DNA from 3 places in the Gordonia sp. NPDC003376 genome. Region 3 is predicted to be linked to each of the others. Evidence: predicted binding sites of a transcription regulator. Region 3 holds the regulator's gene; each other region holds the start of a gene.
What was found. Region 3 encodes LexA, which represses DNA repair genes until DNA is damaged. Its sites were predicted from a motif close to CGAACANNTGTTCG; they were not measured.
Positions count from the first base shown of each region.

Region 1: the regulator LexA is predicted to act here: its motif matches at 2,187-2,200, upstream of ACWDUA_RS09005 (DUF222 domain-containing protein).
Region 2: the regulator LexA is predicted to act here: its motif matches at 1,588-1,601, upstream of ACWDUA_RS00530 (HNH endonuclease signature motif containing protein).

Region 1 covers NZ_JBSFRM010000006.1:153,253-157,066, forward strand. The annotation lists gene ACWDUA_RS09000 (TetR/AcrR family transcriptional regulator C-terminal domain-containing protein) at 1-118, opposite strand, end outside; gene ACWDUA_RS09005 (DUF222 domain-containing protein) at 222-2,147, opposite strand; gene ald (alanine dehydrogenase) at 2,650-3,750, opposite strand.
Region 2 covers NZ_JBSFRM010000001.1:117,252-121,065, forward strand. The annotation lists gene ACWDUA_RS00530 (HNH endonuclease signature motif containing protein) at 1-1,565, opposite strand, end outside; gene ACWDUA_RS00535 (amidohydrolase family protein) at 1,982-3,415, opposite strand; gene ACWDUA_RS00540 (carboxylate--amine ligase) at 3,473-3,814, opposite strand, start outside.
Region 3 covers NZ_JBSFRM010000002.1:276,843-280,656, forward strand. The annotation lists gene hrpA (ATP-dependent RNA helicase HrpA) at 1-387, shown strand, start outside; gene nrdR (transcriptional regulator NrdR) at 361-870, opposite strand; gene ACWDUA_RS03520 (LysM peptidoglycan-binding domain-containing protein) at 895-1,551, opposite strand; gene lexA (transcriptional repressor LexA) at 1,733-2,533, shown strand; gene ptsP (phosphoenolpyruvate--protein phosphotransferase) at 2,694-3,814, opposite strand, start outside.

The DNA.
Region 1 (3,814 bases), on a different contig from region 3:
AGATCTGGGCCACCGACGCGGTCTCGCCGTGCTCGGTGAACACCTCGCCCGCCGCATGCAGCAGCGCCTGGCGGGTCGCCTTGCCGGCATCGCGGCTGGCCCGGCGGGGTGGGGGCATGAATCGATCACCTCGAACGCACTTGTTTGTACAACAAACAATAACGGGTGAGGGTGTGACGGTCAACACCTCGCCGTGTGGTGGTGGAGTAGGAGCGCATCCCTCAGAAGGGCGGGTCGGGCGAGTCCGCCTGCGTGGCGGGTGTCTGGTTGCGGGCACGGTTGCGTTGCCGTTCGAGTCGTCGGCGGCGATGTTTTCGGGCCAGTGTGGATTCCCGGTCCAGGAGTCGTTCCTCATCCGGTTTGCGGTGCGCACCCGGTGGTCCTGGTGGGGCTGGTGGTGGGTCGTCGAACCGGTATCGGCGTAGGCCGGGGAAGATATCTTCCATGGTCTCCGCGGGTCCGGGCAGGATCAGCCCTTCGGGGGTGGTGTAGTCGATGACCAGCCGGCCGGTGTGGGGGTCACGGTATTGGTCGTCGATCCACCCGGAATGGGTTTTGTGGAGATGATCGAACCGGCATTTCGGATTCAACCCGATCGGGGTGGTCTGCCCACCCGCCGCCGGGTTGTGGTGATCGTATTCGGTGACGTGGTCGAGATCGGCATCGAAGGAGCTTCGGGTGCACGCCACATCGGCACACGTGCTGTAGGACAGGCGCACGTACTCGTCGAGGGCTGCTGAGGGCCGATACGGATCGGAGGGCAGGGTCGGCGGCAAGATCACATCTTCGGGTCGCACGCCCCGGGGGACCAGTCGTGTGAATCGGGCGTTCGGGTGGGAGGCGAGGTCCCGCACGAACTCCGGGGCGATGACACCTTTGCCGAACAGGTAGCCGGGTGCGGCACCGGCGGGCAGGTCCGAGGAATCGGTCGACGCCACGGTCGGTGGAACATCGGGTGTGGCAGTCGGATTTGCGGCCGTGTCGATACCGGTCGGTTCCGCCTCGACTGCCGCGTCACGCTCGCGGCGGGCCGACCGACGGGTGTCGTCGGGTGTGGGAGTGTCGTCGGGTGTGGAAGTGTCGTCAGGTGTAGCAGTGTCGTCGGGCTGCTCGGTGGTACCGGTCGTCGGGGCGTCGAGGTCGAGCGGAGTCTCGGAACTGTTGTCGCTGTGCACTTCCGGCTCAGGTTCGGGTGTGGCAGGTGCGGGTCGGGGTCGGGGTTGGGGTCGGCCGGTGACGGTGTCGAGGTCGGCGACGGTGGCCTCGTTGGCCAACAAATGGATCACGTACTGCACCTTCGGGATCGACCCGGCCTCGGGGATCTCGGCCGGGCAGTCCTCCCGACCGCAGTCACACTCGAACTGGGTCCCCGACAGGAGAGCGAACATGGCATCGGATTTCCGGTTCTGCGAGGATCTCCCATCATGTGGGCACACCGTGTTCGCGAGGGTGTTGATCACGAGGCCGCATAGTTCGACGCGGTCGGCGGCCATGGTGCCGGCGATCTCCCCGGTCCCGTCATTGCTGAACGAGGTCCACACGCCACGTTTGTCCAGGCATCGTTCGCGGGCTTCACGGACGGCGTCACGGTCGTGGCGGAACACGACCCGGTCGGCCATGTCGGTGATGGTTTTCTTCGACCACAGTCGTCGGCGTCGGCGGATCAACTCGGCGATCTCGGCGTCGACTTTGGGTGCTGATTCGCGACCGTGTACCAGCGCGGTCCGTGACACCACCACCTTCATCAACTCGGGGGTGATCCAGCCGTCCCGCAATACTTCCGCCACACGGGGGAGGTGGTGGAGAACGGCGATGGATTCGTCCATGAGGAGTTCGGCGGCGCGTTGGGTGATGCCACGCACACGCGAGATCTTCTTGGCCAGATCGACGAACCCGGATGGTGCCCCGGCCACACCACGGTCGGCGTCGACGTGGCGGCCGACGAGTTCGATCACCGACCGGTAGGTCGACCAGGCGAGGAACGATCGTCCCCGATCGATCTCGCGTAACCCGATCAACAAGTCGTTGGTGGAGGATTGTTCGGGTGTTTTCGGGTCGACCCCACCCAATAGATCGGCATTGTCGAGTGGCAATTGCGGCCAGGTGGAATCGGTGAACGACAGTGATGTCGTGGGTGTGTTCGTCATCTGATTTCCTCCCCCCGGAGTGCCTGTGACCTGCAGTAAAGAACTGTTGTTCGATTACAGGCCACGGTACAGGAGGCCACCGACATACTTCCGCGAGCAGAAGTGGGTTCACCGGATGGTGGTTGGCTTGTGGAGGTCGGGCGGTGGAGGTCTCGACTCGACTTGTCGCTGCGCTCCGCGTCGGCTCGACCAGCGTGAACGTGTGCCGGCTTACCTTCGGTGGTCGAGCCGGGACCGAGCCTCTGGGCGAGGACCCGTGTCGAGGCCTGGTGGGTTGAGGGTGTCGGTGGCCATCTCCTATGTGGTCACCTCGTGAACGTGGCCGGTGGAGGTCTCGACTCGACTTGTCGCTGCGCTCCGCGTCGGCTCGACCAGCGAAGAGGGTGTGTCCGTCGTGGTGGTGGGGTTGGGATGTCGCGCTCCGCGTCGGCCCGACCAGCGGTGGTGTGGTGCGGGATGGACGGTTGGTGGATTGTGGGAATGTGCTTGCCGACAGCGGCCGTCAGGCCGGGACCGCGGAGTATCCGTGGGCGTCGGCGACTTCCTGGGACAGGAGCTCCCCGGCATGGGTCGACAGACCGGCGCGCAGACCGGCGTCGGCGGCGGTGGCGTCCTGCCATCCTCGGTCGGCCAGCGCGACGACGTACGGCAGGGTGGCATTGGTCAGGGCGTTGGTCGAGGTGTTCGGCACCGCACCGGGCATGTTGGCGACACAGTAGAAGACCGAATCATGCACGGCGAAGGTCGGTTCCGCATGCGTCGTGGGCCGTGAGTCCTCGAAACAGCCGCCCTGGTCGATGGCGATGTCGACGAGGACCGAACCCGGGCGCATCCGGGAGACCAGGTCGTTGGAGATCAGGGTGGGGGCCTTGGCACCGGGCACCAGCACCGCACCGATCACGAGGTCGGCCTCGAGCACGGCCTGTTCGAGGGCGTACGCGGTGGAGACGATCGTGGTGACCTGGCCCTGGTAGAGGCTGTCGATCTCGCGGAGCCGCGCGATGGACAGGTCCAGGACGGTGACGTCGGCCTTCATGCCGTGGGCGATCGCAATGGCGTTGCGGCCCGACACCCCGGCACCGATCACGACGACCTTGGCCGGGGCCACTCCCGGGACACCACCCATCAAGACGCCGCGGCCACCCTCCGGTCGCATCAGGTGGTACGCGCCGGCCTGCGGGGCGAGGCGTCCGGCCACCTCGCTCATCGGGGCGAGAAGTGGCAGTGAACCGTCGGGCGCCACCACCGTCTCGTAGGCGATGGACGTGGTGCCGGCTGCCAGTAGCGCGTCGGTGCACTCCTTGGATGCCGCGAGATGCAGGTAGGTGAACAGCACCTGGCCCGAGCGCAGACGCGAATACTCCTCGGCGATGGGCTCTTTGACCTTCAGCACGAGATCGGCCTGCTCCCACACGGCGTCGGCGGAGTCGAGGATCTGGGCGCCCGCCGCCTTGTAACCGGCGTCGTCGAACGACGAACCCGACCCCGCGCCGGCCTCGATGACCACCTCGTGGCCGCGCGCCACGAGCTCGTTGACGCCCGGTGGGGTGATCGCGACCCGGTACTCGTGGTTCTTGATCTCGCGGGGGATTCCGATCTTCATCAATGGCTCCTGTGATTGCGTGACGGGTCCGGATTCGGACGAGGAAAGGGAGTGGCTCACTACC
Region 2 (3,814 bases), on a different contig from region 3:
GGAATCCACAACCCCAGATGCTTGCGATGATGATCGGCACGACACAACGGCATCAGGTTGAACTCGACGGTCCATCCACCGCTCATCGGGTCGGCATGGTCGAACTTCACGACATGGTCGAGCTCGCAGTCCGAGGCATCCCGGCCACAGCCGGGATAGCGGCAGATCTTGTCCAGCGCCACGACCTTGTCTCGCAGCCACTCCGGTGGCCGATACCTCAGCGCCCACTTCGGCGGGACCCTGTACCCGCCGTGTCCCGATGGATCGGCCGGTGGTGCAGGGCCGCGATCGGAGGCCAGGTCGACGGTCTGCCAGGCAGCGAGATTCCGGCCGATCGCGACGAGACCGATACCGGGGTCCCCGAGTTCGGGCAGATCGAGCTCGGGCACATCCATTCTCGTCACCAGCTGCCCGTCCGCGATGTCGTGCCAGTGCTGCGGATCGATCGCCCCGTACCCGACCAACCGGGGCGACGCGATGCCCGCCGGATCGGTGATCACCGTGAGGGACGACTGGGGAGGCAGTGGCGGGTGCGGCGGGATGAGTGCGACCGGGAGCCGCGGCGACGGCTCCTCGTCCTCCGGCGCCCGATCCGGATCGGATTCGGGCTCCACCGGCGGATCGTCGTCGGTGTCGGCGGCGGCTTCCTGCCCTGATTCCGACTCGTTCTCGGTCTGGACATCGGACCGGGGTACATGGTCCAGATCCAGTTCGGGATCCCGTTGAGGGACCGGGGGCAGCGGAATCCCCCGATTGCAGAACTCGTCTCCGCACGCGCACTCCAGAATCTCACCCGGCATGCCCTGGATCTCCTTGAGCGCCGCGACGCGCAGCCGTCCCAACGGTCGCGGGTCGCGGGAGCACACGCGCTCGGTGATCAGATCACGGATGCGGCCGGCCAGAAACAGGCCGACCTCGGCCGGCACCGTCGCATGCACGTTCACGTGACCGTGCGCCTCGTCGGTGACCGTGACGTTCTGTTCTGCCTCCGCGAAATCCTTCCGACGGTCGGCCGCGGCATCGGGATCCAAGGCGATGACCATCTCCGCGATCTGGTTACGCAGGGTGCGGTCGGCGGTCGGCCGATCCGCCAATGCGATCGCCCTGATCTCGGCGAAGGCCCGTACCTCCGGGTCGGTCAACACGGCGAGTTCGGACACCATGACCGAGGTGCGGGAGAAACTCCACCGACCGTCCAAGAATGCCACACGCACGCTCGGCCAGTCGGCCAGGGTGAGCGCCAGCCACATCCATTCACGCGCGACCTTCACCGGCACACTCAGCGCGATGGCCATCTGGGACGCCGCGGTCTTGTCCACCTGCCGCGCGATGTGTGGCGTGCCGATCGGCGCGGTGACGAGCATCTGGTCCAGCGTGTGCTCGGCGATCCGATTCGCGGCGAACACCTTACGCGCCATCAAACGATACTCATCACGCTGCAGCGATTCCGCCACCGCTCCCACCTCGGTCGATGAAAGGTGCTGGAGTCGAGCGTAATCGGTGACCGGATCGGTGAGAGTGAACATCAACACGACGTCGGCGGTTGCGGCGGTATCGGCGGCCATGTGTTCCTCCCCCGGAGTGGCTCGATCTTGTGTTCCATCATAAGTTGCAGGTCTGACACAAACCGTTGTGCGCCCAGCTTGACCCACGTCGCGGATCGACCACCAACCGGAGTACCTCACCCAACCACCCACCAGCACAGCGTGATTGAACCGACGACAAACGCAACAAAGCGAGACAAACCCCGGTCGACCGGCACCCAACAACGCCCACCAGCACAGCGGTTACGAACATCCCCCTCTCACCAGGCTTCGACACGGGTCCTCGCCCAGCGGCTCGGTCCCGGCTCAACCACCAACCGGAGCGGCTCGGTCCCGGCTCAACCACCGATCGACGTTGGGGCACATGGTGGTTGAGCCGATGAGGAGCGCAGCGACGAGACGTGTCGAAACCTCTGCCGGCCGATCTCGACGGGTGACTACGTCGACTCGAGGCCCTCGTAGTCGACCAGACGACCCTGGACGTAGACCTCGGCGATAGCGGGCTCACGCAGACCCATCAGCAAGGTGAACAGCTCCTGATCCCGGGCGAGTTGCTCGTCGTCGGAACGGATTCCGCAGTCGAGAGATCTCGCCAGCGGCAGCCAGCGGTCGGGCTCGATCACCAGGAAGTCGGCCTCTTTGCCGACGTCGAAGTTGCCGAACCGGTCCTCGGCGTCGAGGGCACGGGCACCGGCCAGGGTGCCGGTGAACAGCAACTCCGCCGGATTCATCGAGTAACCGGCGTCACCCGGCTCGGAGATGTGCACCTTGAACGCGTCGGACAGAACACGCGAGATCAACCACTCATCACCCGCACCGCAATCGGTTCCGGCGGCGACGGTCACCCCGGAGGCGACCGTGCGAAGCCAGGGCATGGTGCCCGACCCCAGGAACAGCTGAGAGGTCGGGCAGTGTGCGATCGAAGTTCCGGTCTCGGCCATCCGGGCGAGTTCGGTGTCGGTGCAGTGCACGGCATGCGCCAGCACGGTGCGCCGGCCGAGCAGACTCTTGCCACCGGTCGCCGATCCGGGCAGGAACTTGCCGTCGTAGGTGTCGAGGTACGAGTCGACCTCGAAAAGCTGTTTCACCGTGTCGATCTCGCCGGTTCCCGGCCGATTGTTCTCGTTGAGATGGGTGTGCACGTACACACCGGCGTCGGCGACCTCGCCGTACAGCTCGCCGAGCGAGGTCAGCGTCTGCGTGGTGACCGACAACGTGAACCGGGGCACGATCGCGGTGTGCAGCAGAGCACTCCGCCCGCGGCGCTCACCCTTTCCGTGCCAGGTCGCGATCTCCGCGCGGGTCAGCGCTATCGCGTCGGCCTCCGAGGTGAGCAGCGGTGCAGCCGATTCGGGGCCGACCGTCTGGATGCCACGGCCACTCACGGTGCGAAGACCGGCCGTCAGACTCTCGCCGAACAATGCGTCCTGCGCACCGGGGAACGCCGACCCGAACACCATCGCCGCGGTGGTACCGGTCGATACCCGGCGGGCGGTGAAGTCGCGGGCGACCATCTCGGCGAAACCGGCGTCGGCCAGTCGCGCCTCGGCGGGAAAGATGCACGTGTTGAGCCATTCCAGCAGCTGGCCGCCGCCGTAGGCGTCCAGCGAGTAGGTCTGCGGGAAGTGGATGTGGGCGTCGACGAACCCCGGGATGATGTAGGCGGAACCGTGATCGTGGACGTCGCGGTCCGGCACATCGGTCAGCGGGAACGGGAGTTCGGTACGCGGACCGCAGAACTCGATGACACCGGTCTCGTTGTCGTAGGCCAGCGCGCCGGTCGGGATGTCGACGAGTGCGGCGGCGGCCTCGCCGACAGCCGGGCTGCCCGCGATGTGGATGATGTGCCCGAGGTGAACATGAGTACTCACCTACACAACCGAAGCACAACTTCGGCGTTTCGGCACGCCCAGCACCCGACGCCACACTCAGATGGTGTGACCGTCCCACTCGTGGTCGTGCATGAAACCCTCCGCGAGTCCCACCCGGTACTTCACACAACTGCGCAGGATTCCCGCGTAGGCGGCGGGCAGCAACACCCCCGGCTTGCGATCCCCGGGCACGCCGATCACGTCGTCGAAGGTCCGCATGTCGTGGAAGTACTGCCCCATGGTGCGGCCCTGGCGGGCGTCTGCCCTCCACCCGTAGAGCGCCATCCCCACCTTGATCATGCGTTCGACGTCGTCGTCGGGGGTGATCAGCTCGTCGTTGGTGCCGAAGAACGCCCGGTCGACGCGATTGTGTGGCCGGAACATCATGATCCCGCTGGT
Region 3 (3,814 bases):
CGCGTGATGGACACCCACTCCGGTCAGGTACCGGCCGACGACGTCGCCGAACAGCTGGAGAACCTGATCTTCGACGGATTCGTGCTGGCCACACCGCACACCCATCTCGAGGATCTGCCACGGTACCTGGCGGCGGCACGGTCACGACTGGAGCAGTTGCCCGCATCCGCGGCCCGCGATCACGACGCGATGGCCAGTGTCGACCGGGTGATCGCCCGGTGGAATCAGCGCCTCGAGCAGGTGCCGGAACCGCGCCGCGACCGAGTCAACGAGCAGGCCCACTGGATGGTCGAGGAACTGCGGGTGGGGTTGTTCGCCCAACGTCTGGGCACGCGGTATCCGGTGTCGGAGAAGCGGGCGCTACGAACCCTTGACCGACTCGGCTGAGACGGCGCCGTTGACCCCGACCGCATCCCCGTGGCGAGAGCGTTCGTCGCGCAGGTCGTCGATCTCGCGCTGGAAGTCCTCGAGCGAATCGAACGACCGGTAGACCGATGCGAAGCGCAGATAGGCGACCTCGTCGAGGTCGCGCAGCGGCTTGAGGATGGCAAGACCGACCTCGTTGCTGGGGATCTCGGCGGCACCGGAGGCGCGGACCGCCTCCTCGACCTGCTGGGCGAGCTGGGCGAGGTCGTCCTCGTCGACGTGGCGCCCCTGGCAGGCCCGCCGCACGCCGCGCATGACCTTCTCGCGGCTGAACGGTTCGGTGACGCCATTGCGCTTCACCACGGCGAGCACGGCGGTCTCCACGGTGGAGAAGCGGCGGCCGCAGGAACTGCACGAACGTCGTCTACGGATCGCCTGCCCCTCGTCGGCGACACGCGAGTCGATGACCTTGGTGTCTTCGTTTCTGCAGAACGGGCAGCGCATACCACGACAATACCGTCCCACCGGTCAGCGGTAACGCGGCGTCAGCAGTGGTTGCCCGACCTGGAGACCGCTGCCCGCCATGTCGTTGAGCTCGACGATCTCGTCAATCACCACCCGGGTCGGCATGTCCGGGGCCACCCGGGCGGCGATCGATCCGAGTGACTCCCCCGCCCGGACGTGCACCACCTGGGTGGAGACCGGAGACGGGACGGCGGCACGCTGGTAGTCCGAGCCGGCGATCGCGACGATCCACACCAGCATCGCGAGCGCGGCACCGGTCATCACCGCGACCGCGGTGGTGCGACGCCGACGATGGACTGCCGACAACACACCCCTCGACGCGGTGGACACCGGGACCCGCACCGGGTCGGCACAGGCCACACGGCCGGCCCCACCGCGCATGGCACCGGCACGACCCGCCACCACACGGCCACGACTCCGGATCTCGGCCGCGGCGCGGCGCTCGCCGGTGTGGGGTTCGCCGAAGCCGCGGGGCTGGACACCCGCGCGGGTGCCCTCGACCTCGCCCGGGTGCCCGAGCGCACCGCGGCCGCCGGGACGCCGACCGACGGGGTGACGATCGGCGCCGCGGACCCCTGCCGCAGGTCGCGGTACGGCGGCGACGGATATCCGGTCGGTGGGTGTGCCCACCCGACGTTCGGTTGTCAGGGTTGTCTGCATGAGAGAGAGCCTCCCGTTTCTCGATCACGCGTTCGATGAACTGTTGTTCGAAGTTCTATCACGGAGCTCTGACGAATGTCGTGGAAACACCTCGAACAGGTGTTTGAGGTTGTCGGGAACGTGGGATAACCTCGACCACAGAGATGCCGACGCGGGGCGGCACGGAAAGGACACGTACGCGATGAGTGACAAGACGCGGCGCGCGGCCGGGTCGTCGGGCGCGAAGTCGAGGGCCGGGTCGTCGAAGGCGGGGTCGCCCAAGGCGGCGTCGTCGAGGGCGGGATCGTCGAGGACCGGGGCGTCGAGGGCCGCGGCCGACCCGGATGCGATCGATCCGGTCGTCATCGAGGCCACGCTGACCCAGCGTCAGCGCGAGGTGCTCGAGGTGATCCGCCGGTCGGTCCGCGAACGCGGGTACCCGCCGAGCATCCGGGAGATCGGTGATGCGGTGGGTCTCAACTCGACCTCGTCGGTGGCCCACCAGCTGCGCACCCTCGAACGCAAGGGCCTGCTCAAACGCGACGCCAATCGGCCGCGTGCGGTCAACGTGCAGGACAACCAGATCGACCCGAATCCGTCGGACGACCCGACCGCGGCCGGTCTGCCCACCCCGGCATTCGTCCCGGTGCTGGGCCGGATCGCGGCCGGCGGACCGATCCTCGCCGAGCAGGCGGTGGAGGATGTCTTCCCGCTACCGCGCGAGCTGGTCGGAGACGGATCGCTGTTCATGCTCAAGGTTGTCGGCGAGTCGATGGTCGACGCCGCGATCTGCGACGGCGACTGGGTGGTGGTCCGTCAGCAGAATGTGGCCGACAACGGTGACATCGTCGCCGCGATGATCGACGGCGAGGCGACCGTCAAGACCCTCAAGCGGGGCAACGGCCAGGTGTGGCTGATGCCCCACAACGAGCTCTTCGACCCGATCCCCGGCAACACCGCCGTCATCCTCGGCAAGGTCGTCACCGTGATGCGCCGGGTCTGACACCCGGCTGAGTCGCCTCGACGAGAACCGCCTCCCGGAATCGCATCCCGGAAGGCAGTTCTTCAGACGGCGTCATCGTGCAGCGGTTGTCGCACAGGGATTCCCACACCGTGATTCACGGCCTCGCGGTTGTCACACGCGATGCACGGCCGTGCGGTTGTCAGCCCGCCAGGACCGCGGCTGCAGCCGCTCGCGCGTCGGCAGCCTGCGAGGTCGCCAGGGCCGCCCGTGCCGCGTCGCGGCATTGCGCCAGCGACACCTGCCCCAGCCGTGCACCGACACCCGCCGCCGCGACGGGGGCACTCGACAACGAGCTGACGCCCATCCCGACCAGGACGCAGGCGAGGAGCGGATCCGCGGCCGCCTCGCCGCACACCCCGACGGGTTTTCCGGCATCGGCCCCGGCCCGGGCCACACCCTCGATGAGGTGCAGCACGGCGGGCTGCCACGGATCGGTGAGCTCGGCGAGCTCGGCCGACATGCGGTCGGCGGCCATCGTGTACTGGGTCAGGTCGTTGGTCCCGATCGAGACGAAGTCCACTTCCGCGAGCACCGCCGACGCCAGGATCGCCGCCGACGGGATCTCGATCATCACCCCCGCGATCATTCCTCGCGCACGCACTTCGGCGGCGAACTCCGCGGCCTCGGCCGGACCGGCGATCATCGGTGCCATCACCCGCGCGGTGGCACCGGACTCGTGCGCGGCCCGGGCGATGGCATCGAGCTGGTTCATCCGGATCTCGGGATGGGTTGCGGTGAGCCGGTTTCCGCGAATACCCAGCGCGGGGTTCGCCTCGGTGTCGTGGTCGACGAACCGCAGCGGCTTGTCCGAACCGGCGTCGAGCGTGCGGATCACCACCTTGCCACCCGGGAAAGCGTCGATCACCTCGCGATAGAGCGCCGCCTGCTCGTCGATCGTCGGCTCGTCGGTGCGGTCGAGGAAGGTCAGTTCGGTGCGGAACAGGCCGATGCCCTCGACCGGATATCCGGTCGCCGCGCGCGCGGAGACCCCGTCCGCGACATTCGCGAGCACCGCCACCTCGTGACCGTCGGCCGTGCGGCCCGGTCCCGACCATGCGGCGACGACCTCGGCCTGCCGGCGGCTCGTGGCCACCGCCGCCTGCGCGGCGGCCGGAGCCGGCTCGATCTCGACGGTGCCCGTGGTGCCGTCGACGAGCACGGTGGTACCTGCCGCCACGGCACCGAGTCCGGGCACCGCCACGACACACGGGATGCCGAGCTGGCGGGCGATGATCGCGGTGTGGCTGGTCGGTCCGCCCA